DNA from 4 places in the Streptococcus sp. oral taxon 071 str. 73H25AP genome. Region 3 is predicted to be linked to each of the others. Evidence: predicted binding sites of a transcription regulator. Region 3 holds the regulator's gene; each other region holds the start of a gene.
What was found. Region 3 encodes CtsR, which represses protease genes until heat stress. Its sites were predicted from a motif close to TTGGTCAAAAAAGGTCAAANA; they were not measured.
Positions count from the first base shown of each region.

Region 1: clpP (ATP-dependent Clp protease proteolytic subunit ClpP) is a predicted target of CtsR. The motif match lies at 6,119-6,139, and genes of this name have one in related genera.
Region 2: HMPREF9189_RS07975 (ATP-dependent Clp protease ATP-binding subunit) is a predicted target of CtsR. The motif match lies at 6,011-6,031, and genes of this name have one in related genera.
Region 4: HMPREF9189_RS09295 (ATP-dependent Clp protease ATP-binding subunit) is a predicted target of CtsR. The motif match lies at 6,243-6,263, and genes of this name have one in related genera.

Region 1 covers NZ_GL397254.1:1,182,537-1,190,347, forward strand. The annotation lists gene HMPREF9189_RS08040 (phosphotransferase) at 1-75, opposite strand, end outside; gene HMPREF9189_RS08045 (ABC transporter ATP-binding protein) at 442-1,152, opposite strand; gene HMPREF9189_RS08050 (ABC transporter ATP-binding protein) at 1,152-1,916, opposite strand; gene HMPREF9189_RS08055 (branched-chain amino acid ABC transporter permease) at 1,916-2,872, opposite strand; gene HMPREF9189_RS08060 (branched-chain amino acid ABC transporter permease) at 2,876-3,745, opposite strand; gene HMPREF9189_RS08065 (ABC transporter substrate-binding protein) at 3,866-5,026, opposite strand; gene HMPREF9189_RS08070 (YlbG family protein) at 5,115-5,384, opposite strand; gene clpP (ATP-dependent Clp protease proteolytic subunit ClpP) at 5,463-6,053, opposite strand; gene upp (uracil phosphoribosyltransferase) at 6,227-6,856, opposite strand; gene HMPREF9189_RS08085 (cytidine/deoxycytidylate deaminase family protein) at 6,945-7,412, opposite strand; gene HMPREF9189_RS08090 (TetR/AcrR family transcriptional regulator) at 7,431-7,811, opposite strand, start outside.
Region 2 covers NZ_GL397254.1:1,159,937-1,167,747, forward strand. The annotation lists gene HMPREF9189_RS07935 (bifunctional DnaQ family exonuclease/ATP-dependent helicase) at 1-749, opposite strand, end outside; gene HMPREF9189_RS07940 (NAD(P)H-hydrate dehydratase) at 946-1,797, opposite strand; gene HMPREF9189_RS07945 (HAD hydrolase family protein) at 1,854-2,627, opposite strand; gene HMPREF9189_RS07950 (bifunctional methylenetetrahydrofolate dehydrogenase/methenyltetrahydrofolate cyclohydrolase) at 2,632-3,489, opposite strand; gene HMPREF9189_RS07955 (TfoX/Sxy family protein) at 3,639-3,959, opposite strand; gene HMPREF9189_RS07960 (amino acid ABC transporter ATP-binding protein) at 3,993-4,727, opposite strand; gene HMPREF9189_RS07965 (amino acid ABC transporter permease) at 4,727-5,410, opposite strand; gene HMPREF9189_RS07970 (DUF1797 family protein) at 5,602-5,832, shown strand; gene HMPREF9189_RS07975 (ATP-dependent Clp protease ATP-binding subunit) at 6,071-7,811, shown strand, end outside.
Region 3 covers NZ_GL397254.1:1,721,304-1,729,114, forward strand. The annotation lists gene HMPREF9189_RS10570 (ATP-dependent Clp protease ATP-binding subunit) at 1-2,328, opposite strand, end outside; gene HMPREF9189_RS10575 (CtsR family transcriptional regulator) at 2,330-2,788, opposite strand; gene HMPREF9189_RS10580 (CPCC family cysteine-rich protein) at 3,257-3,466, shown strand; gene HMPREF9189_RS10585 (hypothetical protein) at 3,501-3,716, shown strand; gene HMPREF9189_RS10590 (hypothetical protein) at 3,955-4,287, opposite strand; gene HMPREF9189_RS10595 (hypothetical protein) at 4,336-4,548, opposite strand; gene HMPREF9189_RS10600 (ABC transporter ATP-binding protein) at 4,653-5,381, opposite strand; gene HMPREF9189_RS10605 (ABC transporter substrate-binding protein) at 5,381-6,388, opposite strand; gene HMPREF9189_RS10610 (ABC transporter permease) at 6,426-7,184, opposite strand; gene HMPREF9189_RS10615 (thiamine-binding protein) at 7,147-7,437, opposite strand; TPP riboswitch at 7,508-7,610, opposite strand; gene polA (DNA polymerase I) at 7,714-7,811, opposite strand, start outside.
Region 4 covers NZ_GL397254.1:1,453,393-1,461,203, reverse strand. The annotation lists gene HMPREF9189_RS09315 (DUF2207 domain-containing protein) at 1-1,367, shown strand, start outside; gene HMPREF9189_RS09310 (undecaprenyl-diphosphate phosphatase) at 1,428-2,273, shown strand; gene dinB (DNA polymerase IV) at 2,307-3,368, opposite strand; gene pflB (formate C-acetyltransferase) at 3,605-5,920, shown strand; gene HMPREF9189_RS09295 (ATP-dependent Clp protease ATP-binding subunit) at 6,314-7,811, shown strand, end outside.

The sequences.
Region 1 (7,811 bases), 540 kb from region 3:
CTGTCTCTGAGTAAAGGTCTTTTCTTTATGTGTCAACATAAAACGCAAAAGTTTAAATTGTTTTTCTGTTACCATTTCTCAGTTCTCCTGTTCAATTTCCACTTACCCATATTATAATATGAACAAAAAGGACTGTCAATTCAAACACGAAATCATCTAGTTAAAATTAAGACACCATTTCATTTATTTCCAAAATCCAAATATAAACGAAAAAGCTCCTAAGTTGGAGCTCCAGAACATTTTATCATCTGATGATTAGGAAAGTAAGTCCCTGTTATATGATGATTGTTTGACCATCTTCATCTAACGATTGAAACGCCCCCGGACTATAGGGAAATTGCTTATGCAATCTCCATCCGCAACCTAAACTAGTCTCCCAGACTAGAGGAGAATTGCTTACGCAATCCTTATCTGCCGACTAAAACAATCCACTGGATTGTTTTAGCCACCTAGATATGCTTTTCTGACTTCTTCTGATGAGGCGAGTTCTTTTCCCGTTCCTGATAGGACAATCTTTCCTGTTTCAAGGACATAACCACGGTCAGAGATAGCGAGGGCCTTGTTAGCGTTCTGTTCAATTAGAAGAACTGTTGTTCCTTGCTTCTGAATATCTTGAATGATATCAAAAATTTCTTGTATAAAGATAGGGGCAAGTCCCATTGACGGCTCATCCAAGAGGAGGAGCTTAGGTGTAGACATGAGAGCGCGTCCCATAGCCAGCATCTGCTGTTCACCGCCTGAAAGAGTTGCTGCATCTTGGTTTTTACGTTCTTCCAGACGAGGGAAGCGTGAGAAAACTTTTTTCAAGTTAGCTTGATTTTCTTCACGATTTTTCTTTAGAAAGGCTCCCATTTCTAGATTTTCCATAACAGTCAAGCCTGGGAAAACATGGCGTCCCTCAGGAACTTGTGAAAGGCCACCTGCCACGATTTTTTGAGCTGGCAACTTTTGAATTTCTTTTCCTAAAAACTGAATTTTACCAGCACTTGGACGAACCAAACCTGAAAGGGTACGAAGAATGGTTGTTTTACCAGCACCATTGGCACCTATCAAGGAAACAACTTCACCTTCATTAACCTCGAAACTTACATCACGAACTGCTTGGATCATACCGTAATGCACAGAGAGGTTTTCAACTTTTAACATAGACATTAGGCTTCACCTCCTAGATAAGCTTCGATAACACGTTTATTCGTCTTAATTTCGTCAGGAGTTCCCTGAGCAATCAAGCGACCATATTCAAGAACATAGATACGCTCAGTGACTTCCATAACCAAATTCATGTCGTGTTCGATGAGCATGATGGTAATTTTAAATTCATCTTTGATACGACGGATCAATTCTGTCAATTCAGCTGTTTCTTGTGGATTCATACCAGCTGCAGGTTCATCCAAAAAGAGGATCTTAGGTTCAGTTGCCAGAGCACGAACGATTTCTAATCGACGTTGTTGACCATAGGCCAGATTCTTAGCAAGAGTATCTGCGTCACTATCCAAATCAAAAATCTTCAGCAAGTCCAAAGCTTTGCTTTTTAATTTTTCCTCATTCTTATAAAAAGCTGGTAGACGTAGAAAGCTCGCAAGGACATGTTGTTTATGATGATTACTAAATGCAATCAAAACATTTTCCAAAACTGTCAAGTCCTTGAACAAACGAATATTTTGGAAAGTACGGCTGAGTCCAAGTGAAGCAATCTTATAGGGAGTTTTCCCATTGAGGAGGTGACCATCTAATGTCACAGTACCTTCGCTTGGTTCATAAACACCAGTCAAGAGATTGAAAAGGGTTGTTTTACCAGCCCCGTTCGGTCCAATCAGACCAACCAATTCTCCCTCGTTCAATTCAAGAGTGACATCTCCAACAGCTGTTAGACCGCCAAAATGTTTGGTTAACTGTTTAACTTCAAGTAGTGCCATTAGTTTTGTCCCTCCTTCTTAGATTTTTTAAAGAAACGTGATAGACTTAATTCCCATGTCCCAAGAAGTCCACCTGGTCTGAAAATCATCACCAATACAAGAGCCAAGGCGTAGATGATCATACGTACGCTAGCAACATCCTGAAGGAGCATATTTAAAATTCCTAAAACAATCGCTGAAACGATGGTACCAGTAATAGATCCAAGTCCACCAAATACAACGATAATCAACACGTTGATGGAATTAATAAAGGTGTAATCTTTTGGCACAACAGATCCGATAAAACCAGCCTGAAGTGAACCAGCAATACTTGCTGTAATGGCACCAAAGACAAAAGCGATAATCTTGATCTTTGTAGTGTTTACCCCAACGGATTCTGCAGCAATCTCATCCTCACGAACAGATAGAGTAGAGCGTCCGATTGGACTACGTAGGAAGTTGAGAGTTGCAATAGTTGTGACCACCACAAAAAGATAAACCATTTGCCAATTGGTAAAGTTTGGAATACCCAAGATACCAGCAGCACCGTTGGTCAAACTTCCACCATTAATAATAAAGATACGAATGATTTCTGAGACACCTAGTGTTGCAACAGCCAGGTAGTCACCCTTCAAGCGTAGTGTTGGGATCCCAACGAGCAAAGCGACTGCACCAGAAATCAAGGCACCCAAGATCATTGCTCCAAAGAAGGCACCATAGGTTGGTGATTTTGAACCAATAATCGCTGCTGCATAAGCCCCAATCGCCATAAAGCCTGCATGGCCGAGTGAGAATTGTCCTGAAAAACCAACGATTAAGTTCAGACCTACTGCAAGGATGATATTAATCCCAATTTGTTCTAAAATTTGAACATGGAATAGATTGAGAATACCAGCAGAAACCAGTACGCTAATTAATCCATAACCCGCTAACAGAAGGAATAACCAGAGAATATTTACTTTAAGATTTGTCTTCATTGTTTACACCTTCTCTTTCACATTCTTACCAAGGATACCCGCAGGTCGAACAATCAGAATCAGAAGCAAGATTCCATAAACGATGGCATCACGGAAATCAGACATACCAAAGGCAGTTGCAAAAGTTTCCAACAAGCCAATCACAAATCCCCCTAGAGCTGCACCAGGAATAATCCCGATACCACCGAGTACGGCCGCAACGAATGATTTCAGACCTGGAGTCACACCCATCAAAGGTTCAAGAGAGTTGTAGTAAAGGGCAATGAGGACACCTGCTGCACCAGCAAGGGCTGAACCCAAAGCAAAGGTAAAGCTGATTGTACGATTTACATTAATTCCCATCAATTGAGCAGCATCACTATCAACTGATACCGCACGCATGGCTTTCCCCATTTTTGTTTTTTGGACTATCAATTGCAATAAAACCATCAAGAGTACAGAAACTGCTAAAATCATCAATTGAACATTTGTCAAGCTAATTGGCCCGAAATCAAAACGGACGGTTTCAATTGCTTGAGGGAAGGCACGAGTATTGGCGCCCACGAGATAAACCATTCCGTATTCCAGTAGGAAAGACACCCCGATGGCAGTAATCAATACAGCAATGCGTGTAGAGTGTCGCAAAGGACGGTAGGCAAGAAATTCAATCACAACACCAAGTAGTGCGGTTCCTGCCATTGAAATAATCAAAGCTAAAAAGAAATCCATTTGGAAGGAATTAATCAAAAAGTAACCAATAAAGGCACCTATCATATAAATATCACCGTGGGCGAAGTTGATGAGTTTGATAATTCCATAAACCATGGTATAACCCAAGGCCAAAAGTGCATAAACACTACCCAGAATTAAACCATTCACAAGTTGTTGGAGCATAGCATTCACTCTTTTCTATCGTTATTTTTTAGAAAATTTTCATCATTTTCACAAGTTCATAAACACCGAAACAGGGAGTGAGTCAAAGGCTCATTCCCTATTTCAACTACTATTCTAATGTTATGGTTTTACAACTTCTGCTGCTTCTACTTTACCATTGTTCATAGTCATCATGTAAGCAGTTTTCACTGTATTGTGATCAGCATCAAAGCTTGTTTGACCAGTTACACCATCAAAATCTTTGGTTTTAGCAAGGTTGTCCTTGATTTCACCTGAGTTTTTAGCACCTTTTGCAGCATTTGCTACTAGGTAAACTGAGTCATAGGCCAAGGCTGAGAAGGTTGAAGGCTCTTCATTGTATTTAGTACGGTATGCTTCAAGGAAGGCTTTAGCTTTTTCAGAAACATCAACTGTAGTTGAGAATCCTGAGATGAAGTAAATGTTTGATGCTTTTTCAGCTGTTGCTTGTTGAACAAATTCTTCACCGTTAAATCCATCACCACCAACGATTGGTTTATCAATTCCCATACCACGGGCTTGGTTTACGATTTTACCTGCTTCTGTGTAGTAGCCTGGGACAACGATAGCGTCAAACTCTTTCCCTTTCATTTTAGTAAGGGCTGCTTGGAAGTCTGTATCACCTGCTACAAACGTTTCATCTGCTACAATCTCACCCTTGTAGGTTTCACGGAAAGATTTAGCAATACCTTTAGCATAGTCACTAGCATTGTCAGTATAAAGAACAACCTTCTTAGCATTCAATTTGTTTGTCACATAGTTTGAAATAATCTTCCCTTGGAAGCTATCTTGGAATGTTCCGATAAATAGGTAATCTTGACCTTTAGTCAATCCATCTTGAGTAGCACTTGGTGAGATCAATGGCACTCCTGCTTTGGTAGCGTTAGCTACAGCTGCAGCAGTTGCACCAGATGTCGCAGGTCCTACAATAGCTGCCACCTTTGATTGGGTTACAAGGTTCGTTGTAACAGAAGCTGCTTCGGCAGTTTCTGACTTGTTGTCTTTGTCTACAACTTCGATTTGTTTTCCATCGATACCACCTGCTGCATTGATTTCATCAACGGCAAGTTGGGCCCCTTTTTGTTCAGATGTTCCGTAGGCTGCTACGGCACCTGTTTCTTCAAAATTAAATCCAATCTTAATTGTCTTTTCATCGACTGAGTTACCAGCAGCGTTTGAGGCTCCTGATTTGACCTCTCCACAAGCAACGAGAAGGGCTACGCTAGCAAGGGCCACAAAAGATAGGGCAAATTTTTTCTTCATTTTTAATCTCCTTATAATGTTGTTCCAAAATAGTATGTTAAGAATATACCGAATTATCAGAAAATTGTCAACCTTTTTATTCACTTTTTTAAATGATAACGTTTTCTTCATTTCGATAGAGATTCCCAACAAAAGGAGTTTCTAACTCTTGAATGTGACACCGTCTAATTTTCTTGATATATCTTTCCTTACCTAATCTCTCAACTAAGTCATCTAGCTCCTCAGTTGGAACATAGAGCTGCAAGTAACGATGTTTTTTGGAATGGTAACAGATATCACCGTATTCCTGAAGTTTTTTTGCATCCCGATTATAGTAGAGATAGATGATTAATCCTGATCGATTTGTTTTTTCAAACATGAGGAATCCTCTTTCTAAGAAATCTTCCCCTATTATACCAAAAAAAGCAAACCCCGTCGAGTTTGCTTTTTAGGTTGGTTAGCTCAAAGAGTTGTTGGCCATGATTTCATCAATAAAACCATACTCAAGTGTTTCTTGGGCACTCATCCAGTAATCACGTTCTGCGTCTACATGAATTTGCTCAACTGTTTTACCAGAGTTATCTGCAAGAATTTGCTCCAAAGTCTTACGAGTTTTAAGTAAGTGCTCTGCAGCGATTGCCATATCTGTCTGTTGGGTACCACCACCTGTACCACCCATTGGTTGGTGAATCATGTACTCTGCATTTGGAAGCATGAAACGTTTGCCTTTTGCGCCACTTGATGCAATGACAGTTCCCATGGATGCAGCCATCCCCATAACGATTGTTTGGACATCTGCCTTGATAAAGTTCATGGTATCAACGATTGCCAAACCAGCTGAAACAGAACCACCCGGAGTATTTACATAAAGGTAAATATCTTTTGTGCTGTCTTGGGCATCCAAGAAAAGTAATTGGGCGATAACAGAGTTGGCCATGTTGTCTTCAACGGGACCTGTTAGCATGATGATGCGGTCTTTCAGAAGGCGAGAGTAAATATCATAGGAACGTTCTCCACGACTTGTTTGTTCAATAACTACAGGAATCATTCATTTCTCCTTTTAATGTTAAATTTTCTTAGTCATACGACTCAATACAGAACTATTATATCTTTTTGGTCAAAAAAGGTCAAATTTTTGCTCTATCCTCTAAACAGAAACAAAAACTCAACCTCCTTTCAAGTCAAAAACGAACTTCTAGTTTCAATATTTACTTTGGAATTTTATTTAGTACCAAACAAGCGGTCTCCAGCATCTCCAAGACCTGGAACGATATAACCGTGTTCGTTCAAGTGTTCATCCAAGGCTGCAGTAAAAATTTCTACATCTGGGTGTGCTTCTTGGAGGGCTTTCACTCCTTCTGGAGCAGATACTAGGCAGACAAACTTGATATTTGAAGCGCCACGTTTTTTAAGGGAATCTACTGCCAAGATTGCTGAGCCACCTGTTGCCAACATTGGATCAACGACAAAAATTTGACGTTGGTCAATATCCTCAGGTAATTTCACTAAGTATTCAACTGGTTGAAGGGTTTCTTCATCACGGTACATACCGATGTGTCCAACTTTTGCTGCTGGAACCAGATTCAAGAGACCATCTACCATCCCGATACCTGCACGCAAGATTGGGACAATCGCCAATTTTTTACCAGCCAATTGTTTTTGAACGGTCTTTGTGATAGGTGTTTCGATTTCCACGTCTTCAAGTGGAAGATTACGAAGTACTTCATATCCCATCAACATTGCAATCTCGTCTACTAGTTCACGAAAAGCCTTTGTGGAAGTGTCTGTACGACGCAAGATTGACAATTTGTGTTGAATAAGTGGATGATTAATGACTTCAATTTTTCCCATTTTCTGAGTTCCTTCTTTCAATTTATTCTTCTTATTATATCAAAAAACGGTTTAAAAAGCTTTCTAAACCATTTATTTTAATTAATTTTTAAATCAAATCTGCCTCTTGAAGAGCTGTCTGAACAGTCTCTAATGGTAAATGGGTTAACTCGGTGCCTTTTTCATGATAAAGGTACTGGGCATAGTCATCCATTCGGTACTGGTTGATATAAACCACGCGCTTGCAACCAACTTGAAGCAGTTGTTTGGTGCAGTTCAGACAAGGGAAATGGGTCACATAGGCTGTAAATCCTCTAGGAACCCCTCGTTCAGCCCCCTGGAGAATAGCATTGACCTCAGCGTGAAGGGTACGGACACAGTGGCCTTCAATGACTAAACATTCGTGATCGATACAGTGCTCTGTTCCTGATACGGAACCATTGTAGCCTGTTGAAATCACCTTATTATCCTTGACTAGGACAGCTCCCACCTTGGCACGTTTACATGTCGAACGATTGGCAATCAGTAAGGCCTGGGCAGCAAAGTACTCATCCCAAGCCAGTCTTTTTTCTGTCATAAGTCTTCTCCTTATCCCCTATTTTTTGAAAAATGGCAAGCGTAAATCCGCAATCTTTTCTGCTGGAACCTTCATGCCATCCTTGATCCATTTGAGCAAAACCGATACGATGGCAGAACTCCAAAAGGAATGAAGGTAGCTGCTGACACCTTTTGACTTTCCGTGGTATTTTTCCAGAAATTCCTGCATGGCTTGGACGAAAATCTTTTCCAAGTGGTAGTCCAGAGCAAGTTGGATAACCCTGGCTTCTTTCTTGGCTGCGCGGAAAAGGTGTACCCAGACCAGATAAAGATCGGTTTTGACATCGTAGTGGCTCAACTGTTCCATAATGTTATGGACACTGCGTTTAAAAACGCTTTCCAAAATCTCTTCTTTGGAGTCATAGTTGCGATAGAAGGC
Region 2 (7,811 bases), 560 kb from region 3:
TGTTGCGGACGCTCCTCCAGCCCCAATAAAGAAATATTTTTAGCAAAATCTTTGGATAACTTTCGTGGGACTAAGGCTTTGCTTTCCTTTCTGAGAAAAAGCCCATGAAGCTCCATCAAGTCTGGCGAAGATAAGAGCGATTGTTGCTGATAGACCTCCTCAATCACCAAATAACTTTCATAGAGAAGGTTGTCTGCAAGGTTTAACAAGCTTTCTAAGAGCCCTTTTGGTAACTCAAATAGTTTTTGACGCATGTAAAGCAAGAGTTCAGCTGTTGCCTGAGCATCTGACAGGGCAGTATGGGCATGTTCCAGCTCAATGCCCAACTCTTGACAAAGGATACCTAAGTTATACTTTTCAAACTGAGGATACAGAACTTGAGCAAGCTCAACTGTATCCACCCGCGGTGTGCGCAATTCATATCCTTCAAAAAAGAGGAATTCCGCAAGAAGGTTGGCATCAAACTGTACATTGTGCGCAACAAAAATACCGTCCTTAACCAATTCAAAAATTTTTCCGGCCACCTGAGAAAACTCTGGTGCCGCAGCCAAACGCCGATCGGTCAGACCCGTTAATTCTTTGATATGAGAATCCAAGGGTTCGTGGGGATTGACATCAGTCGCATACTGATTGATGATTTCACCATTCTCAATCACCACAATGCCTACTTGAATAATTTTTGCCTTGCTTCCGGTGCTGGTCGCCTCTAAATCAACGACCACATACCGATCATTTCTTGCATTCATCATTAAAAATTATATCAAAAAAAGCATGATTTGACACCCCTCAACTTTGATAACAACCTCGCTTTTCTTTTGAGTTTGAGTAAAAATCAAGACCTTAAAAGTGAGAATTCCTCGTAAGTTCAGCAGTTGATTGCTGGTTCTGAGGTATTTGAAAACCTTATCAACAAACCTACATCAACATAAAAAGACAACCAAGGTATTAACTACCTTTTTGAGATATTTTTTTCATTGTTTTCGGAAGAGCTTTACTAATTTCGGTAGGCAAGACAAGGTAATTTTCTTGAGCTAGTTCTTGCGCGATAGCTGAATGAAGGTGAGCCGCTACCACCACTCTCTCATAGAGACTGACTTGGTCAAACTGACCTGCAAAACCTGCAATCATCCCAGCCAGAGTATCTCCCATCCCACCAGTTGCTTGATAGGGTCCTCCAACCTGTAACTGATAATATTCAGACTGACCAGCTTGCCAGATACGAGTCGCTGGACCTTTCTCGACAAGAATCGTTCCTTGAGGAAAAGCAGAAAGAGCTCTGGCAGTCGCCTCTGTATTTTGATGGTCAAGAACTATACCAGACAGTCTTTCCCATTCCTTTTGGTGGGGAGTTAGGATGAGCTGACTGGAAGGAAGTGGTAACTGGCCTTTTGCTAAGATGCCCAAAGCACCACCATCTACAATCAAAATCTGGTCACTTCTGAGGTTGTTAAAAACCCATTTTACGAGTTCTTCTCCGAATGCATCCTCTCGCAAACCCGGACCTAACAAGACAACCTCTGCCTTTTCTAACTGTTCTTTTAACAATTGCTGGTCTTGAAGAGAAAATGCCATGGCCTCAGGTAAATGACTGTGCAGAGCCGGAATGTTCTCCTTATCCGTGCCAACAGTCACCAACCCTGCCCCACTTTTGACAGCTGCAATGGCTGACATGATGATAGCTCCTCCATAAGGATAGGTCCCTCCCAGCAAGAGCAGACGACCGTAATCTCCCTTATGACTGTGACGAGAACGTTCAATAATGACTTTTTCTAATAAAGCTTGATCAATCACTTTCATCGTTTTTTCCCTCTCACTTCATTATACTACAAAAGGAGGGGCAAACCTCCTTCAATCTATTTTCCCTTAAATTCCGCAAAAGTCTGTAAGATTTTAGCTGCCACTGCTGGAGAAGGTTCTCCTTTTATCTCTAACGTGTCATCTGCATATGGAGTAAGACCAGCAAAATCTCCTATCTGAACTGAATAGAGAGACGTTTTAAACAGTTCAATATCGTTTTGGTCATTTCCAAAAGCGATGAAGTTCTCCCCACATAACTTTTCAACAGTTGTCGCCTTATGAGTATCCAAGGGGTTGACATAGAGACACTTTTCATGCGCATGATAGGATAGATGAGCCTGTCCCAGTCTTTCTAACTGACCAAGCAGGTCATCAAGCAAATTCTCATGGTCACCCATATAAACGACTACCTTAATCGGAGTACCCAAGTCCTCGAGTTTCTGATGACGAGCGACCTTTAGGGGATCCACACTGAAAATAAATGGAATCTTCTCTACAATCTGACCACTATAGTCAAAGCAATCATCTGCAAAGAAAGGGAGATTATAAGTCTGGCAATAATCCACTAGCGCCTGATAAACTCTAGCATCGAGATTCCTTTCAAAGATAGTCTGCCCCAGATGATAGGCTACGCCACCATTCAAACTTATGACCAAACGCTGACTGAGTTCAGGGCCTAATAAACCCAAGCAATCCCGATAAGAGCGGGCTGAGGCAAACACAAGCTCATGCCCATAATCTTCAGCCTTTAAAAGAACCTGCTGAATCTCCTCATCTATGGTCATATAGTCGAAAGACAGCGTCCCATCTAGGTCAAATACGAATTTCATTTTCCTAGTCCCTGTTCAGTGTACGAAGCGCTGCCTGATAGGTTTGCTCCATCAGCATGGTAATAGTCATAGGACCAACTCCACCAGGTACAGGTGTGATGTGACTAGCAAGTGGTGCAACAGCATCATAATCAACATCTCCACAAAGCTTGCCATTTTCATCTCGGTTCATCCCAACGTCAATGACAACTGCCCCTGGTTTGACAAAGTCAGCAGTCACAAACTTAGCACGACCGATTGCAACCACCAGAATATCTGCCTTAGCAGCCACCTTGGCAAGATGATGGGTGCGTGAGTGGGTCAAGGTCACAGTTGCATTTTTAGCCAAAAGAAGCTGAGCCATCGGTTTTCCAACAATATTTGAGCGACCGATAACAACCGCATTTTTACCTTCTAGATCAATCCCATACTCATGAAACATTTCCATAATTCCTGCAGGTGTCGAAGGAATCATAACTGGATGACCAGACCAGAGGCGACCCATGTTTAGCGGGTGGAAACCATCCACGTCTTTTTCAGGGTCAATGGCTAATAAAACTGCCTCTTCATCGATATGTTTGGGTAAAGGTAACTGAACCAAAATCCCATGCCAAGCTGGATCTTGATTGTATTTAGCAATCAAGTCTAACAATTCTTCTTGTGTAATGGTTTCAGGAACTCGCACTACTTCACTATGTAATCCTGCAGCAAGAGCCGACCGTTCCTTGTTGCGAACGTAGACTTGGCTGGCAGGATTGTCCCCCACCAAAATCACTACCAATCCTGGAACTAGACCAGTTTCTTCTTTTAGTTTGGCCGTCTTTTCAGCCAACTGTCCTTGTAACTTAGCTGCAAGAGCCTTCCCATCAATAATCTGTGTCATATCACTTCTCTTTTCTGTCAAATATCCTCTATTATATCAAAAAATACCTTGCCATTCTAACACTTCTTGACTAATAGACCTTATAGTTTGAAACTATAAGAAAAAGCTCTTGTCGAGCTTTTAGTGCCTATTGATATTAGGTAAATCTGTCATGCTTTCTTTTTAACTTTTGGAACTGGTAAGACTTCATACATATCCTTGATTAATCTCGTTAGAAATGACTTATCTTCAATGTCTTCTATCAAAATCATCTCCTTAGCTCCTTCATAAGGACGTTCAAGCCTAGTCTGTCCCAGTTGATCCATGACCACCTTCACAGGCTTCAGTAACAAACGATTATCATAGATTCCCCCAATAATCTTCTCACGATAATAAAGGATATACTCTCCCATCATTGGACGATAACTCATCTCCTCTAGCTCTGATAGCTGTTCGAGAATAAAATCTAAATATTCTTTACTGGAAGCCATGATTCCTACTCCATTTCTTCCAAAAATGAGGTATTACAAAACCTTACTCAAAAATTCCTTGGTCCGTTGCTCTTTTGTTTGATCGAAAATCTCCTCTGGCGTTCCATCTTCGACAACAACTCCATCTGCCATAAAGATAACACGGTCTGCTACCTCACGCGCAAAGCCCATTTCATGAGTCACAATCACCATGGTCATCCCCGACTTGGCAAGGTCTTGCATAACAGCCAGAACTTCTCCAACCATCTCAGGGTCTAGGGCTGAAGTCGGCTCATCAAAAAGCAAAACATCTGGTTCCATAGCAAGTCCACGTGCAATGGCAATCCGTTGTTGCTGACCACCTGACAAACTCTGTGGATAGGCCGTCGCCTTATCTGGCAAACCAACTTTTTCTAACAGTTCCTGTGCTCTTTTCTCCGCAACTTCCTTGCTTTCTCCTTTGGTTTTAATTGGTGACAAAGTGATATTTTCCATCACTGTCATATTGGGAAAGAGGTTGAATTGTTGAAATACCATGCCCATCTTTTCACGCATAGCAAAAAGGTCATTTTTCTTATCAGTGATATCAACTCCTTCAAAGATAACCTTACCTTTACTTGCTTCTTCAAGGAGATTCATCGAACGAAGGAGAGTTGATTTCCCGCTCCCTGACGGACCGATAATGACCACAACTTCTCCTCGTTTAATCTCAAGATTGATGCCTTTTAAAACTTCATTTTTCCCAAAAGACTTATGTAATTCTTCAATTTTAATCAAGGTTTCTGTCATTATTTTTTGTCTCCTTGTCCAATATGTTTTTCAAATGCTTTCAACGCTACTGTCAAAACAGAGGTCATAATCAAATAGTAAAAGGCTGCAAATAAAAGGGGAGTCAACGGTAAATAAGTTGTTGTTGCTACTGTCGTTGCACCATTCCACAACTCCATCACTCCAATTGCCGACAAGAGGGAACTATCCTTGATAATGGTAATGAACTCATTTCCCAGCGCTGGAAGAATATTCTTGATAGCTTGTGGCAAAATGACATAACGCATGGCATTTTTCGGACGAATACCAAGAGAGTAAGCGGCCTCTAACTGCCCTTTAGGAACCGCATTGATCCCCGCACGAACAGTTTCTGAAACGTAAGCTCCACTATTCATAGAAATAATCAGAATACCAGGAATCAGACGAGAAAGATCAACTCCTAAAATTCCCACTTGAATAGTCGGAGCATTGATATGCATAAGAGCAAAGGCAATCATAATCTGAACCATCATCGGAGTTCCACGGAAGATCCAAACATACACATTTGCAAACCAAACGAGCGGTTTAAAGCGTGATCGCTGAGCAAAGGCCAGTAACACACCTATAATAGTTCCTAAGCAGACAACAAAGATGGAAATTAACACGGTAATCAGAGCACCATAGTTAAAATACGGTAAATACTTTGGTAAAAAAGAAAAATTCATATTCAATCAACTTTCTATATATTAGATTGTATGATTATAACATAAACTGAATTAAAATGCAATCCTTTTTCTCTAATTTTAACAATTAACCTGATAGAATGGAGAAATAGAGAGAAATTACAGTTTTTTTCTAGTCAACTACCTCTTGTTTATGGTAAAATAGAAACGATAAGAAATGGAGGAGAATCAAAATGGAATCACATTTGGTTAGAATCATTAACCGCCTAGAAGCAATGACAAAAGATGGTGGAAATCTAAAACGTAATTTTGAACGTGAAGGTGTTGTTGTCGCAGAAGTTGCCTACAGCCACGACGAAGAAAACGGATCACTCTTCACCCTTCGCGATGTAGAGGCTCGTGAAACTTATACCTTTGATAGCATTGATTTGATTGCAATGGAGATCTACGAACTCCTTTACTAATATACAAACAGCAGAGAGACCCCTGCTTGATGAATGAGAATCCTTTTTGTCACCACAAATGGGATTTTTTCTTACCTTCAAGTCGCTTAATCCTCCATAAATCCTTCTTTTAAAAATGACCACTTCCCAATCTTTTTACTTGCTTTACACCTTAATCATGCTATAATGAAAGTATAAAACTTTGACTATTCTTGACCTTTTTCTTAGACCAAGAATGAGAATGAAATGAGGTAGATGTATGCTCTGTCAAAACTGTAAAATTAACGACTCAACAATTCATCTGTATACCAATATCAATGGACAGCAAAAGCAAATTGATCTCTGTCAAAATTGCTATAAAATTATCAAAACAGATCCAAATAATACCCTCTTTAAAGGAATGACTGATTTAAACAATCATGACTTTGATCCTTTTGGAGACTTTTTCAATGATTTGAACAATTTCAGGGCTTCTTCAAATAACGTCCCTCCAACTCAATCCGGTGGGGGATACGGAGGCAATGGGGGATACGGACCTCAAAACCGCGGACCTATTCAAACACCTCCTCCTAGCCAAGAAAGAGGGCTCCTAGAGGAATATGGTATCAACGTGACTGAAATAGCTCGTCGAGGAGATATTGACCCTGTTATCGGCCGAGACGAGGAGATTATCCGCGTTATAGAAATTCTCAACCGTCGAACCAAAAACAATCCTGTCCTTATCGGAGAACCAGGTGTTGGTAAAACAGCTGTTGTTGAAGGTCTAGCTCAGAAGATTGTCGATGGTGATGTTCCCCATAAACTCCAAGGCAAGCAGGTCATCCGTCTGGATGTGGTTAGTCTAGTTCAAGGAACAGGGATTCGAGGCCAATTTGAAGAACGCATGCAAAAGCTCATGGAAGAAATTCGCAAACGCGAGGACATCATCCTCTTTATCGACGAAATCCATGAAATTGTTGGTGCAGGGTCAGCAGGCGATGGCAATATGGATGCAGGAAATATCCTCAAACCAGCCCTTGCCCGTGGTGAATTGCAACTGGTCGGCGCCACTACTCTCAATGAATACCGTATCATTGAAAAAGATGCTGCCCTCGAACGCCGTATGCAACCTGTCAAGGTAGATGAACCAACTGTCGAAGAAACCATTACCATCCTCAAAGGGGTTCAAAAGAAATACGAAGACTACCATCACGTCAAGTATACTGATGCGGCTATAGAAGCTGCTGCAAATCTGTCCAATCGTTACATTCAAGACCGCTTCTTACCTGACAAGGCTATTGACCTTTTGGACGAAGCCGGTTCAAAAATGAATCTGACGCTGAACTTTGTTGATCCCAAAGTGATTGACCAGCGTTTAATTGAAGCTGAGAATCTCAAGGCTCAGGCTACTCGAGAGGAAGACTTTGAAAAGGCTGCCTATTTCCGCGATCAGATTGCCAAATACAAGGAAATGCAGAAAAACAAGGTGACTGACCAGGATACTCCTATCATTAGCGAGAAAACCATTGAGCATATCATTGAGCAGAAAACCAATATTCCTGTCGGAGAACTCAAAGAAAAAGAACAGTCTCAGCTTATCCATCTAGCAGACGACCTCAAAGCTCATGTCATTGGTCAAGATGAAGCTGTCGATAAGATTGCCAAAGCCATCCGTCGTAATCGTGTTGGTCTTGGAACTCCTAACCGCCCAATCGGAAGTTTCCTCTTTGTCGGACCAACTGGTGTCGGTAAGACAGAACTGTCCAAACAACTAGCCATTGAACTCTTTGGTTCTGCTGACAGCATGATTCGCTTTGATATGAGTGAATACATGGAAAAACACAGTGTGGCTAAATTGGTCGGAGCCCCTCCAGGTTATGTTGGCTACGATGAAGCGGGTCAGTTAACGGAAAAAGTTCGTCGTAATCCTTACTCACTCATCCTTCTCGATGAAGTCGAAAAAGCCCATCCAGATGTGATGCACATGTTCCTTCAAGTCTTAGACGATGGCCGTTTGACAG
Region 3 (7,811 bases):
TTCTGTTTGCAGGGTTCTGCGAAGTGGGCGAGCTCCCATTTCTGGATTGTAACCGTGACTAGCTAGCAACTTCAGTGCCGAAGCTTGTAGTTTCAAATCGATACCCTTCTCTGCCAGGCTAGTAATCAATGGTTTCACCATAATCTTGACAATTTCCTGCATGTGGTCGCTATCCAAACTGTGGAAGACCACCTTTTCATCAATACGGTTGATAAACTCTGGTCGATAAGCTTTTTTCAACTCTTCAAAGATTCGTTTTTCCATATTTTCCTGATCAAAACGAATGTCCTTGGCCCCAAAGCCGACCGTCTTGTCATCACGAAGAGCTGTTGCACCAAGGTTTGACGTCATGATGATAATGGTATTTGAAAAATCAACCTTGCGCCCCTTGCTATCTGTCAAGACACCGTCGTCCAGAACCTGTAAGAGGACATTAAAGATGTCTGGGTGGGCCTTCTCTACCTCGTCAAAGAGGAGTACGGAGTATGGTTTGTTGCGAACCTTCTCGGTCAACTCCCCACCTTCTTCATACCCCACATAGCCTGGAGGGGCACCGTTGAGACGGCTAGCCGCAAATTTCTCCATATACTCACTCATATCAAAGCGGATAAGGGCTGATTCGTCATCAAAAATAACTTCTGCCAAGGCCTTGGCCAATTCGGTCTTCCCGACACCCGTCGGTCCTAGGAACATAAAGGAACCAATCGGGCGCTTGTGACTGCGAATACCAGACTGATTGCGGCGAATGGCACGGCTAATACTTGAAACAGCTTGATCTTGACCAATGACACGTTTGTGCAACTCCGCTTCCAAGTTCAAGTATTTCTTAGCATCTGTTTGCGTCAGCTTTTGGACTGGGATCCCTGACAAACGACTCAAGGTGGTTAAAATTTCAGATTCTGTTACCAAGTCTTTATAGACAGGGACTTCCTGCTCTTTTGCGATTAGCTGGCCTGCTTGTTTCCACCTGCCATCCATCAAGGCCTTGTCAGCTGGACTCAAGTCGGATTCGTCCATTCTCACATGCTTGGATTTGTTTTGCACAGTTGCTGCCGCCTCATCCAAGAGGTCGATAGCAGAATCTGGTAAGTGACGACTAGTCAAGTAACGATGCGCCATCTTAACAGCCGTTTCGACAGCTTCATCTGTGATTTGCACACGGTGGTGTTTCTCATAGGTAGCTTTCAAACCTTGCAAAATGGTCATGCTGTCAGCTAGACTTGGCTCTTCAATCGTCACTTTGGCAAAACGACGAGAAAGGGCTGCATCTTTTTCGATGTGTTTTTGGTATTCTTCCTGAGTGGTTGCACCAACCGTTCTCAAAGTTCCACGAGCCAAGGCTGGCTTCAAGATATTGGCCGCATCCAGAGTCGAATCAATACCGCTACCAGAACCCATGATGGTGTGGAGTTCATCGATAAAGAGGATTACTTTGCCATCTTCCTCGATATCCTTGATGATGTTGTTCATACGCTCTTCAAAGTCACCACGAAAACGTGTCCCCGCAACGACATTCATCAAATCAAGCTCTAACACGCGCATCTTTGCCATTTCCGCAGGTACATCCCCACTGGCAATACGCTGAGCAAGTCCAAGTGCCAGAGCTGTTTTCCCGACACCCGCATCACCAACCAAGACAGGATTATTCTTGGTCTTCCGGCTCAAAATCTGAATCATACGTGAGATTTCCTTGTCTCTACCGATAACTGGCTCTAACTTGCCAGAGCGCGCTTGCTCCGTCAGGTCATGCGTGTAGTCCTCTAGACCACCACTTTGAGCTTGAGGCATGCCCATCATATTGGCCATAGAATTTTGCTTGTCAGTTACTGTGCGATGACGTTGACGCAAAGCCTTGAGATCTTCTCTTGTCCATCCTGCACGTTCTTCTAGATTGCGACGAAGAGCAGCAATTCTGACCTGATCTTTCTGGTCTTCATAAGAAAAGCCTGCTCTCTCCAAGATGCGAGTTGCCAAGGCATTACCATCATGCAAGATCGCATAGAGAACATGCTCTGTCCCTAGCACCTTTGCATGGACTACTGAGGCCACATACTCTGCTTCTGCAAAGAGAACCTCCAAACGATGGGAAAAGGGCAATTCCGTAAAGGTTTCGTCTTGGCTATAGTCCGTTTCAGTCAGTTCCAACGCAACCTCTTCTAAACGGTCCATTTCATAAGGATAATCATTTAGAGTTGCACCTGCCACACTGTAACTGTGATTGGACATGGCAATCAATAAATGCCAAGACTCTAGGTAATGAGCTCCAAAATGGCCAGCAACCATGTAGGCACTATCGATACATTCATTCAATGCTTTTGAATAGTTCATCTTACTTCTCTTTTCTATCTACCTCTTGTAATAGCTGTCGGAGCATATTGGCACGGACAGCTGAGGATTCTTCCCCTAGGACACGATCTGTTGCTACTGAAGTCAGCAAGGTCATTTCCTGCTTGGTCATCAAGTCCTGCTCCACCAAAAGCTGGAGAATATCCTCATAAATCTCCTGACTAACTCGCTCACCAATCGAGTAAAGCAAATCGCGGAGCATTTCATGATGACTGGAAAACTCAATCCGCCCAATGCGAATGTAGCCTCCACCACCTCGCTTGCTCTCAACCAAGTAACCTCTGCTTTCAGTAAAACGTGTCTTGATGACATAGTTGATCTGACTTGGCACAACCTGAAAGGTATCCGCCAACTGACTCCGCTGCAATTCCACGATACCAGACTGGTCTAAAATCGCCTTGATATAGGCTTCGATATGATCTGATGTATTTTTAAATCTCATAGTAAATCAAACTCCTTCTTTGAACCTTGACTATCTTTGACTATGCTATCATTTAACACTCTATAAGTCAAATTTTTAGAGCTCATCCCTTGAAAATACTGACTTTCTTTAAAAACATTTAGGCATTAAATCGCCTTAGTTTTTCTTGAAAGTTCCTAAAAAAGTCCACAAAAAAGAGCCCTGAAAAGGGCGTAATATTGACGAGTTCAGCAGGCAAGAAACTAGCACGGTCAGACGTGCTTTTTTTATTACCTGGTAATATTATAGCATATCTAGAAAACTCTCTCAATCATTAGCAATAGCTCCAATGCTGAAGTATAATGATACTATAACTCTTGCAGAAGCTAAGAAAGCCTATCTCAGAAAAGTTTAGAAAGATAAGAGAATTTAATATAAAAATATTTAGTTCTAGCTAATTAATATTTCTGGTTTCACTATTTTAAAAACAATAATTAGGAGTAAATAATTATGAATAAGACTGGTAAAGAAAACTTAGTAATGATTAATGATGAAGAATACGTACATTGTCCAGTTTGCGGAACATTGACCGCTGTTTATGACATTTGTGATCATTGTAATTGGCAAAATACGGGGGAAACCAACATTGATGGAGGCCCAAACAAGATGACACTAGCAAAAGCTAAGGAAGCTTACGTTAAAGGGATTCCAATAATATAACAAACTATAGTACTACAAAATCAGGAAAATAAAAATGGGACTTAGAAAGTTTAACAATAAAGTTGTAACGATGACAGACGTTGATAACCAGACCTTTGAGGGAATTTGTCTTTTTGAAGATAAGCATACTTTTGATGAAGAGTATAATGCTTTATCTGTTAAAACAGGTTTACGATGGATGAGATTATTTGAAAATGAAATTTTAAAAGTTGAAATTGCTGATAAAATCGACCGGTCAAAAAGCCCTTAGATTTGTTTCTAAGGGCTGATTTATTTGCAAGGATAGACAGGACTGTCGAGGCTCCTGCATTTCTCGACCCACTAGCTAAATGGCGCGTTGGTGACAGATTCTCAACCTCTATCCTTCGTATCTTAATTATATCACAGTATCCATCAAAAATGAATTATGAGGGAGGTGACTGAACATCAAAAATAGTCTAGTTGTATCTAAGCATGTTTACTATTGTGTATAATCTTTTTCAGTCATATCATTCAATTCTTACGAATAAATGTATAGTTTGTGACATTCTATCCGAAAAAAAATCTCTCCAAAATGGATTTTCGATATCAAAAATTTTAACTTCTTCTTCCGTCATATTGTGAGGATAATCAAGAAAAAGATTATAAATTTTTTGCTGATCAAAACTGAACAATAGCTCTCCTCTAACATCTATCTTATCAATCCACCAAACTTTTGACTCTTCACTTTCTTTGTAAAAATCACTGTACCCTTCAAGATTGGACTCCGAAATAATGAGTTCATCTATTTCATCGGATGAGTCTGGTTTATCGTAGTCATGTAATTCATTATTTAACATCATTCAAGCTCTTTCTATTATCTCTTGAAATAATGTGACCATATTTTTATTTTAAAATACTTGTGGTAAAACTTCATCCCAAATATCCACTAAACTTTTACTATCAAAAACCTTAGCTTCCATAGCTTCATCAATCGCATTAAACTGCTGACCTTCATAATCATATCCAACTACACAAATGCTGGATAAGAAACAAGCACCTCGGCCATTAACATTAAATTCAAGATCTGTATCTAAATATGTTTTAATTTCTTCTTTTTTCATCACATCACCATACGTCAATTATATCACTTTTTATCTATAAGAATTTCCATTTATAGACAAAAAGGGCGCTGGTAAAGGATAATCTTCACCAACTCCCTATTTTTCTACTTATCTAAACCTAATTCTGCCAAGATTTGACGTTTGTAGGCAATCTTTTGGACTTCCTTGTCCTCATCTTCAGACCAATCTAGTTTAATTTCTGAAACAATCTGCCCAGGGCGATTTTTCAAGATATAGATGCGGTCGCTGAGACTGAGGGCCTCCTCGATACTATGCGTGATGATCAAGGTCGTTAGCTGCAACTGCTTATGAATCTCCAGATACCAAGCGTGAAGCTCCATCTTGGTCATCTCATCCAAGGCGCTAAAGGCTTCGTCTAAAAGAAAGAGTTTGTGCCCAAAAAGGTAGGTACGAAGCAAGGCCACACGCTGGCGCATTCCACCACTAAGTTCGTGAGGATATTTGTTCCGTACAGCTGTCAACTGGAAGGTCGCAAGGATGTCATCCGCTCGAGCAATGGCTTCTGCCTTATCAATCTTTTGGATCAAAAGGGGCAGGATGATATTGCCAAGCACCGTCTTGTGCTCCAAGAGGAGATCCTTTTGCAACATATAACTCACGCGCCCCTTAGGATTTTCCTCGCCATCAAGGACAATTCGCCCAGACTGGACTTCTAAAATCCCAGCGATTAGGTTAAAGAGAGTGGTCTTTCCAACACCACTTGGACCTAGGATAGAAACCACTTCACCCGAAGTCACCTGCAGGTTGATGTCCTCTAAAATCTTTTCATCGCCATAGGCATAGCTTACGTGTTCTAGTCTAATTTCTGTCATTATTTTACAAATTCATTAGTGAAGCCTTTGTCTGTCAAGTCTTCTTTAAGGATACCATTTTCTTTGTCCCATTTGTAGAAGGCATTCCAGCGAGCAGCATCAAATTGTCCCCATTTTTCCTTGTCACTTGCGTATTCTTTTGACAAGTATTTTTGCGATTCGATGACAAAGTCACGTTTTTCCTTGAGTTCAGGTGCATTCTTGATGAGAATATCCGCAGCTTCTTCTGGATGTTCCATAGCATATTGGTAGCCTTTTTTGATGGCTTGGATGACTTTACGAGCTTCTTCCTTGTTGTCTTTGAGATAGTCGTTGTTTGCGATAATAACTGGTGAGTAGTAGTCAAATTCCTTGACATAGTCTTTCAAGTACATGAAGTTGGCGTCTACACCTTGAGATTTGGCAAGGATACCGTCCCACCCATAGTAGATCCAAGCAGTGTCAAAGACGCCATTGGCAATTGGTGTGATGGAGTTTGAGTCGTTGTTTGGTACTTTTTCGACCTTTTCGAAGTCTCCACCTTGAGATTCCACCAAGGTTTTCAACATAGCAAGTTCAGTCGGGTCATTCCAAGTTCCGTATTTCTTCCCAACCAAGTCCTTTGGACTGCTGACATTGTCCGATTTACGTGAGATGATTCCTGATGTGTTGTGCTCAACGATAGCGGCAACGGCAGTGATGCCTGCCCCTTTTTCTAATTTCTTAGCCATGTAGTCTTGGAAATAGATAGCAAATGGTGCCTTGCCATTGATCACCAAGTCTGAAGAACTTTCTTCTGGTGGCAATTTCAAGTCAACATCCACTCCAACTTCTTTGAAATAGCCTTTTTCCTTTGCTACATAAAGACCTGTGTGGTTGGTATTTGGCGTCCAGTCTAGGATAAAGTCAATCTTCTTAACTTCTGCTTCTTTGTTGTCCTTAGAAGCAGTTCCTTGACCACAAGCCACAAGCACGACAGCTACAAGAGCTGTTACAAGCGTTAAAAACACTTTCCATGTTTTCTTCATTTTCATTTCCTCTTTTCTTTTTCAAAAACGCTCTATTTTAAGTACGTTTCCATTTAATCACATATTTTTCACTGATATCGACCAGCTTCATACCTAGAAGACTGATAATCGACACCAGAATAATAATGGCAAACATGGTATCATACTGAAACAGTTTTTTAGACTGAATCATATAAACACCAAGACCTTCAAAACCTCCCAACCACTCAGACACCACGGTTGTGATAAAGGCGTAGGAGACACTGACCCTCAGACCTGCATAAAAGTAGGGCAGACTGACCGGGATTTTAAAATGCCAAAGGATTTGCCAAGGGTTTGCTCGCATCAGACTAAACAAGGTCAGCATATCCTTGTCACAATGCCTAAAACCGTCCAAGATACTAACAATGATAGGGAAGGTTGTCGTCAGAATAATCAAGACAATCTTGGGTAAAATCCCATAACCCAACCACAAGACCAAGATAGGCGCTATGGCAATGGTCGGAATGGTCTGGATAACCACCATCATGGGATAAATCAAGTCATTGAGCCAAGAGAGACTATCCATGAGCACCGCCATAAGACAGGCAATCAAGACTCCTAAGACTAGACCTAGCAAAGCCACTCTCAAGGTCGCCCAGCTATGGTACCAGAGAAATTCTCTGTCACGAACAAAGGACTGGAGAATCTCAAGAGGAGTTGGCAGGATAAACTTGGGTAAAAGTTTGAATACTCCCGCTAACTGCCAGATTGACAAGACTCCTAGAAAACCCAATAGACTAATGTGTCGTCTCAGTATACTTTTCAAGTTTGTCATCAATACTTAAAATCTCTCCTACATTTATTTTGACATTGGCAAAGACATTATCTGCCTCCTGCCCGGCCACTTCAAGAGCTTCTTTGAGAATGCGCATAAGCTCATCAAACTCCCCTTCCAAGACCGTTTCAAAGGGTGTCACCACCATGGTCACGGACTGAGCTTGCAGATAAGCAATCACTTGATCGATAATAGCAATTCGATCAATCCCCTGTGATAGGGGCAAGACTTGCAAGGCAATGCTTGCTTTCATAAAAACCTCCTCTTCTCAGGTTTCCTTTTGACAAAAAGAAAACCCCTTCCATATATGGAAAAGGTGCAGAATTCGGCTAAGTATCGTTCCCTACGCTGGCATTACCCAGATCAGGTGCGGTCGAAGTTTAACACTTCCTCTCAGACTGTACACAGACTCCCATATCTTATATGGACATATAGTAACGCAAATACAAGGAAAAGTCAAGGAAACTGCTTACAGAAAATCATGAAAAAGAGCTTGAAGGCACGCGCTTCAAACTCTATCATAGCTTTCTTATTTAGCCTCGTACCAGGTTGCCCCTTCATTTTCATCTGCGATAAGGGGAACACTGAGTTGGATGGCTTCTTCCATGGTTTGTTTCACTAGTACTT
Region 4 (7,811 bases), 270 kb from region 3:
TTACAGAGGGCAAGGTAGAGAAGACAGGTGGTGATTATCGTGTTCATTTGCAGAACCTACCTCGTCAGCGTGGGGTTGAATTGCATGCCTATTGGCCTAGAAAAGATTTTGGAACAGCTTTGGATCAGGGATTGAAGGGCAATCGTTTAGCAGAATTTGAAAAAATAGAGGAGTCCATTGCTGCTGAAAAAGCTCAAAGCAAAGCTCTGGTTACGTGGGTTATCCCTTTTTTACTCTCGCTTTCTTTAGTCTTTAGTGTCATTTTCTATCGCATTTACCGAAGAAAAACCTCCCCATCGAAGAAACATGCTAAAAATCACCGTCTCTACGAACCGCCAATGGACTTAGAACCGATGGTTTTATCGGAATCTGTTTACTCCACTTCTTTAGAGGAAGTCAGTCCCTTGACCAAGGGAGGAGGGAAGTTCACCTTTGACCAACTCGTTCAGGCAACCTTATTGGATGTGATCGACCGTGGAAATATTTCAATCATCTCAAATGGAGATGAGGTCCGTCTAAAAGTCGTAAAAGAAAAAGGATTGGCAAGTTTTGAAAAAGATTGTCTTAATTTGGCCTTTTCAGGAAGAGAAGAAGTGCTTGTTTCAGACTTGTTTGCAGATTACCAAGTGTCAACTAGTCTTTACCAAGGTGCAAAAGCAGCTGATGAAAAAAGGATTCAGAAAACAGGACGTAAGCTTAAGTCTTCTTTCGAGCAAGCTCTGAAGCAGATGCAGGATGGGGTGAGAAAGCGGGTTTCCTCTTTGCAACTTCCAGATTATTATCGTCCACTGAGTAATGGGGAAAAAATCCTGCGATTGACGATAGGTGTCTCTACACTTCTACCTGCTTTCGTTGGTTTTGGCTGGTTCTTGTACAGTTTGGATGCTCACGGGTATCTTTCCCTGCCACTTCCTATCCTTGGGTTTGTGAGCTTGATGTTAGCTGCCGTCTATTATTGGACAACCCGATTTGATACTCGTGATGGTGTTTTAAACGAAGAAGGACTAGAAGCGTACTATCTCTGGACTAGTTTTGAAAACATGCTTCGCGATATCGCCCATCTAGACAAGGCAGAATTAGAGAGTATTGTTCTTTGGAATCGCCTCCTTGTCTATGCTACTTTATTTGGTTATGCGGACAAGGTGAGCCATTTGATGAGATCTTATCAGATTCAGGTCGAGAACCCAGATATCAATCTTTATGTAGCTTATGGCTGGCACAGTATGTTTTACCATTCAACTGCTCAAATGAGCCACTATGCTAGTATTGCAAATACAGCAAGTACCTACTCCGTCTCTTCTGGAAGTGGAAGTTCTGGCGGAGGATTCTCAGGAGGCGGAGGCGGTGGTAGCATCGGGGCCTTCTAGAAAAATCTATCACAGAATCTGAAATTATGCTATAATAGAGGACAGAAAAAGGAGTAATACATGTATCTTATTGAAATTTTGAAGTCAATCTTTTTTGGGATTGTTGAAGGAATTACGGAATGGTTGCCCATTTCAAGTACTGGCCACTTGATCTTGGTTGAAGAATTTGTGCAATACAAGGACCAAAATGAAGCCTTTATGTCCATGTTTAATGTTGTCATTCAGCTTGGTGCCATTTTAGCAGTTATGGTCATTTACTTTAATAAGCTTAATCCTTTCAAACCTGGTAAAACTAAGGTAGAAGTTCGTAGAACTTGGCAATTGTGGTCAAAAGTTCTCGTTGCAACCTTGCCTTTACTATTGGTCTTTAAGTTAGATGATTGGTTTGATGCCAACTTCCATAACATGGTTTCGGTTGCCATTATGTTGATTATCTATGGTGTTGCCTTTATCTATCTTGAAAAACGAAATAAGGCGCAAGCCATTGAACCAACAGTAACAGAGCTAGACAAGTTGCCTTATAAAACAGCTCTTTACATTGGGCTCTTCCAAGTCCTCGCCCTCTTCCCAGGAACGAGCCGTTCAGGTGCGACTATCGTTGGTGGTTTGTTGAATGGAACAAGTCGCTCTGTCGTAACAGAGTTTACCTTCTATCTCGGAATTCCTGTTATGTTCGGAGCCAGTGCTTTAAAGATTTTCAAATTTATTAAAGCAGGTCAACTCTTGAGTTTTGAGCAACTGTTCTTGCTCTTGGTTGCTATGGGTGTTGCCTTTGCGGTCAGCATGCTTGCTATTCGTTTCTTGACCAGCTATGTGAAGAAGCACGACTTTACACTCTTTGGTAAATACCGTATCGTACTCGGTAGTGTCTTGTTGCTTTATAGTTTTGTGCGTTTATTTGTATAAGAAAAAGCTTGAAGGGAGATTCCTTCAAGCTTTTTAAAATCCTGTCACTGTAATTCCTAGTAGACGAACGCCTTTCTCTTTTTCAGCTAGTTCTTCGTAGAGTTGAAGGGCAGTTTGAGAAATCTGACTAGCATCCTGTGTTGCTTGTGGGAGGCTTTTCCGTCTAGTTAGAGTAGAGAAGTCAGCATATCGTATTTTTAGGATAATGATTTTTCCAGCTTTGCCTTGTTGGCTGAGATTGTGAGCTACCTTTTCTGAGAGAAGAGTTAGCTCTTTTTTGATGTCTTCTTCTACTTGCAGGATTTTTCCGTAGGTTTTTTCCTTGCCAATGGACTTGCGAATACGATTGGCCTTGACCGGTGAATTATGAATGCCCCTAGCCTTTCGATAAAGATCAAAACCGAGTCTGCCAAACCGATCGATTAAAGTGACTTCAGAAACAGCCAATAAGTCTTCACCAGTATAAATGCTCATTTCATGAAGGCGTTCAACTGTTTTTTTGCCCACACCGTGAAATTTAGCAATGTCCATTTGTTTGAGAAAATCCTCAGCCTGATCTGGGAGGATGACTGTTAAACCATGTGGTTTTTGATAGTCACTAGCCATTTTAGCTAGGAATTTGTTATAAGAAACACCTGCAGAAGCAGTCAGGTGTAGTTCCTGCCAGATATCTTGTTGGATGAGACGGGCTATTTTGACGGCCGACTTGATACCGAGTTTATTTTCCGTCACATCTAAGTAAGCCTCGTCAATACTCATAGGTTCGATCAAATCCGTGTAGCGTTTAAAAATAGCTCGAATCTGAAGACCCACTACCTTATACTTTTCATAATTTCCAGAGATAAAGACGGCTTGAGGACAACGTTCATAAGCTTCTTTAGAACTCATGGCTGAATGAACACCAAAAGCTCGCGCCTCATAGCTACAGGTAGAAACGACGCCACGCCCACCTGTTTGTCTGGGGTCACTCCCGATGATGACAGGTTTGCCCTTTAACTTAGGATTATCTCTGATTTCCACCGCAGCAAAAAAGGCATCCATGTCGATATGGATGATTTTTCTTGACAAATCATTAATCAATGGAAATATGAGCATTTGGCTTCCTTTCTAGTGTCGTTTTCTATTCATTATACCTTTTTTTCTGAAAAAATGGAAAAGAGTAATTTTCCTTTCAAATATATAATACAGATTGTATTGAAAAACAGACTGTATTATAAAAGAAAGCGCTAAAAAGGCTGTTTTCCCCTTGATGAAATCGGTTACTGTATGGTATACTTGTCTCATGAATGTAACAGATACTTGTTACTAGAAAGAAAAATGAGGACATTAACATGGTTGTTAAGACAGTTGTTGAAGCGCAAGATATTTTTGATAAAGCTTGGGAAGGCTTCAAAGGCGTAGATTGGAAAGAAAAAGCAAGTATTTCTCGCTTCGTTCAAGCTAACTACACACCTTACGATGGAGATGAAAGTTTCCTTGCTGGACCAACAGAACGTTCACTCCACATCAAAAAAATCGTAGAAGAAACAAAAGCACACTACGAAGAAACTCGTTTCCCAATGGACACTCGTCCAACATCTATTGCTGATATTCCTGCTGGATTTATCGACAAAGAAAACGAATTGATCTTCGGTATCCAAAACGATGAACTCTTCAAATTGAATTTCATGCCAAAAGGTGGTATCCGTATGGCTGAAACTACTTTGAAAGAAAATGGATACGAACCAGATCCAGCTGTTCACGAAATCTTCACTAAATATGTGACAACAGTTAACGACGGTATCTTCCGTGCTTACACTTCAAACATCCGTCGTGCTCGTCACGCTCACACTGTAACTGGTCTTCCAGATGCATACTCACGTGGACGTATCATCGGTGTTTATGCACGTCTTGCTCTTTACGGTGCAGACTACTTGATGCAAGAAAAAGTAAACGATTGGAATGCAATTGAAGAAATCGATGAAGAAACAATCCGTCTTCGTGAAGAAGTAAACCTTCAATACCAAGCATTGCAACAAGTCGTTCGCTTGGGTGACCTTTACGGAGTTGATGTCCGCAAACCAGCGATGAACGTTAAAGAAGCCATCCAATGGGTTAACATCGCCTTCATGGCTGTCTGCCGTGTTATCAACGGTGCTGCTACATCTCTAGGACGTGTGCCAATCGTACTTGATATCTTTGCAGAACGTGACCTTGCTCGTGGTACATTTACTGAATCAGAAATCCAAGAGTTTGTTGATGATTTCGTTATGAAACTTCGTACAGTTAAATTTGCTCGTACAAAAGCATATGACCAATTGTACTCAGGTGACCCAACCTTCATCACAACTTCTATGGCAGGTATGGGTAACGACGGTCGTCACCGTGTTACTAAGATGGACTACCGTTTCTTGAATACTCTTGATAACATCGGTAACTCACCAGAACCAAACTTGACAGTTCTTTGGACTGACAAATTGCCATACAACTTCCGTCGCTACTGTATGCACATGAGCCACAAACACTCTTCTATCCAATATGAAGGTGTAACAACAATGGCTAAAGACGGATATGGTGAAATGAGCTGTATCTCATGCTGTGTGTCACCACTCGACCCAGAAAACGAAGAACAACGCCACAATATCCAGTACTTCGGTGCTCGTGTAAACGTATTGAAAGCCCTTCTTACTGGTTTGAATGGTGGTTACGACGATGTTCACAAAGACTACAAAGTATTTGACATCGATCCTATCCGTGACGAAGTTCTTGAATTTGAATCAGTTAAAGCGAACTTTGAAAAATCTCTTGACTGGTTGACTGACACTTATGTAGATGCTTTGAACATCATCCACTATATGACAGACAAGTACAACTACGAAGCTGTTCAAATGGCCTTCTTGCCAACTAAACAACGTGCAAACATGGGATTCGGTATCTGTGGATTTGCCAACACTGTTGATACATTGTCAGCAATCAAGTACGCTACAGTTAAACCAATCCGTGACGAAAATGGCTACATCTACGATTACGAAACAATCGGTGAATACCCACGTTGGGGTGAAGATGACCCACGTTCAAACGAATTGGCAGAATGGTTGATCGAAGCTTACACAACTCGTCTACGTAGCCACAAACTTTACAAGAACGCAGAAGCTACAGTATCACTTTTGACCATCACATCTAACGTTGCTTACTCTAAACAAACTGGTAACTCACCAGTCCACAAAGGTGTATACCTCAACGAAGATGGTTCTGTGAACTTGTCTAAACTTGAATTCTTCTCACCAGGTGCGAACCCTTCTAACAAAGCTAAAGGTGGATGGTTGCAAAACTTGAACTCACTTGCTAGCCTAGACTTTGGTTACGCAGCTGACGGTATCTCATTGACAACTCAAGTTTCTCCACGTGCTCTTGGTAAGACTCGTGATGAGCAAGTTGATAACTTGGTAACAATCCTTGATGGTTACTTCGAAAACGGTGGACAACACGTTAACTTGAACGTTATGGACTTGAACGATGTTTATGAAAAGATCATGTCAGGTGAAGATGTTATCGTGCGTATCTCTGGATACTGTGTAAACACTAAATACCTCACTCCAGAACAAAAAACTGAATTGACACAACGTGTCTTCCACGAAGTTCTTTCAATGGATGATGCATTGAGCTAAGATTCAATTAGAATAGAAAGAAAGCCAGTTAATCTAACTGGTTTTCTTGTGCTCTAAAAACTTTTTAAAAATAGTCAAATTTGGTCAAAAAGTTATTGACTTTTACTGACCAATGTGATATAGTAGAAACATAAGGAAAATGAACTCCTTAGAAAGCTTCGTTTTCAATGAACCATTCCTTGAGAATGAGGTATAGAATCCCAAGAAAGGGGTGAGGCCTATGTTTAATCTAACAGACTTTGAAAAGAAGATGATAAAAGGCTTATTTAAAAAAGAAAAACCAGAAATTATTCTTAGGGTAGCAAGTTAGCTAGTCTAAATTTTTTAAAACAAAGGTCAAAGATAGTCAATATCAGAAATCGCAAATCATAAACAATAAATGAGGTAAAAAATATGAACAACAACTTTAATAACTTTAACAACATGGATGATTTATTTAACCAATTGATGGGTGGTATGCGAGGATACAGTTCTGAAAACCGTCGCTACTTGATTAATGGACGCGAAGTGACACCTGAGGAATTTGCTCAGTATCGTGCAACTGGGCAATTGCCAAGAAATGCAGAGTCTGATGCGCAAATGCAACAACACGCTTCAGGTATGAAACAAGACGGTGTCCTTGCTAAATTAGGTCGTAACTTGACAGCGGAAGCTCGTGAGGGTAAGTTGGATCCTGTTATTGGACGAAACAAGGAAATTCAAGAAACATCTGAAATCCTCTCACGTCGTACCAAGAACAATCCTGTTCTGGTAGGAGATGCAGGTGTTGGTAAGACAGCTGTCGTTGAAGGATTGGCGCAAGCCATTGTGAACGGAGATGTTCCAGCTGCTATTAAGAACAAGGAAATCATTTCCATTGATATCTCAGGTCTCGAGGCTGGTACTCAATACCGTGGTAGCTTTGAAGAAAACATTCAAAATCTTGTTAGTGAAGTGAAAGAAGCGGGAAATATCATTCTCTTCTTTGATGAAATTCACCAAATTCTTGGTGCTGGTAGCACTGGTGGTGATAGTGGCTCTAAGGGACTTGCAGATATTCTCAAGCCAGCTCTCTCCCGTGGTGAATTGACTGTTATTGGGGCAACAACTCAAGACGAATACCGTAACACTATCTTGAAGAATGCGGCTCTTGCTCGTCGTTTCAACGAAGTTAAGGTCAATGCTCCTTCAGCAGAGGATACCTTTAAAATTCTTCAAGGAATTCGTGACCTCTACCAACAACACCACAATGTCATCTTGCCAGACGAAGTTTTGAAAGCAGCAGTAGATTATTCTGTCCAATACATTCCTCAACGTAGCTTGCCAGATAAGGCTATTGACCTTGTCGATGTTACAGCAGCTCACTTGGCAGCTCAACATCCAGTAACAGATGTTCATGCTGTTGAACGTGAAATTGAGGCAGAAAAAGACAAGCAAGAAAAAGCAGTTGAAGCAGAAGACTTCGAAGCAGCTCTTAATGCCAAAACACGTATTGCAGAATTAGAAAAGAAAATCGAAAACCACACAGAAGATATGAAGGTAACTGCCACTGTCAATGATGTGGCCGAATCTGTGGAACGGATGACAGGTATTCCAGTATCACAAATGGGAGCTTCAGACATCGAACGTTTGAAAGATATGGCTCATCGCTTGGAACACAAGGTTATCGGCCAAGATAAAGCGGTTGAAGCTGTAGCTCGTGCTATCCGTCGTAACCGTGCTGGTTTTGATGAAGGCAATCGCCCAATCGGTAGCTTCCTCTTTGTAGGTCCTACTGGGGTTGGTAAGACAGAACTTGCTAAGCAATTGGCGCTCGATATGTTTGGAACTAAGGATGCTATCATTCGTTTGGATATGTCGGAATACAGTGACCGAACAGCTGTATCTAAGCTGATCGGTACAACTGCCGGTT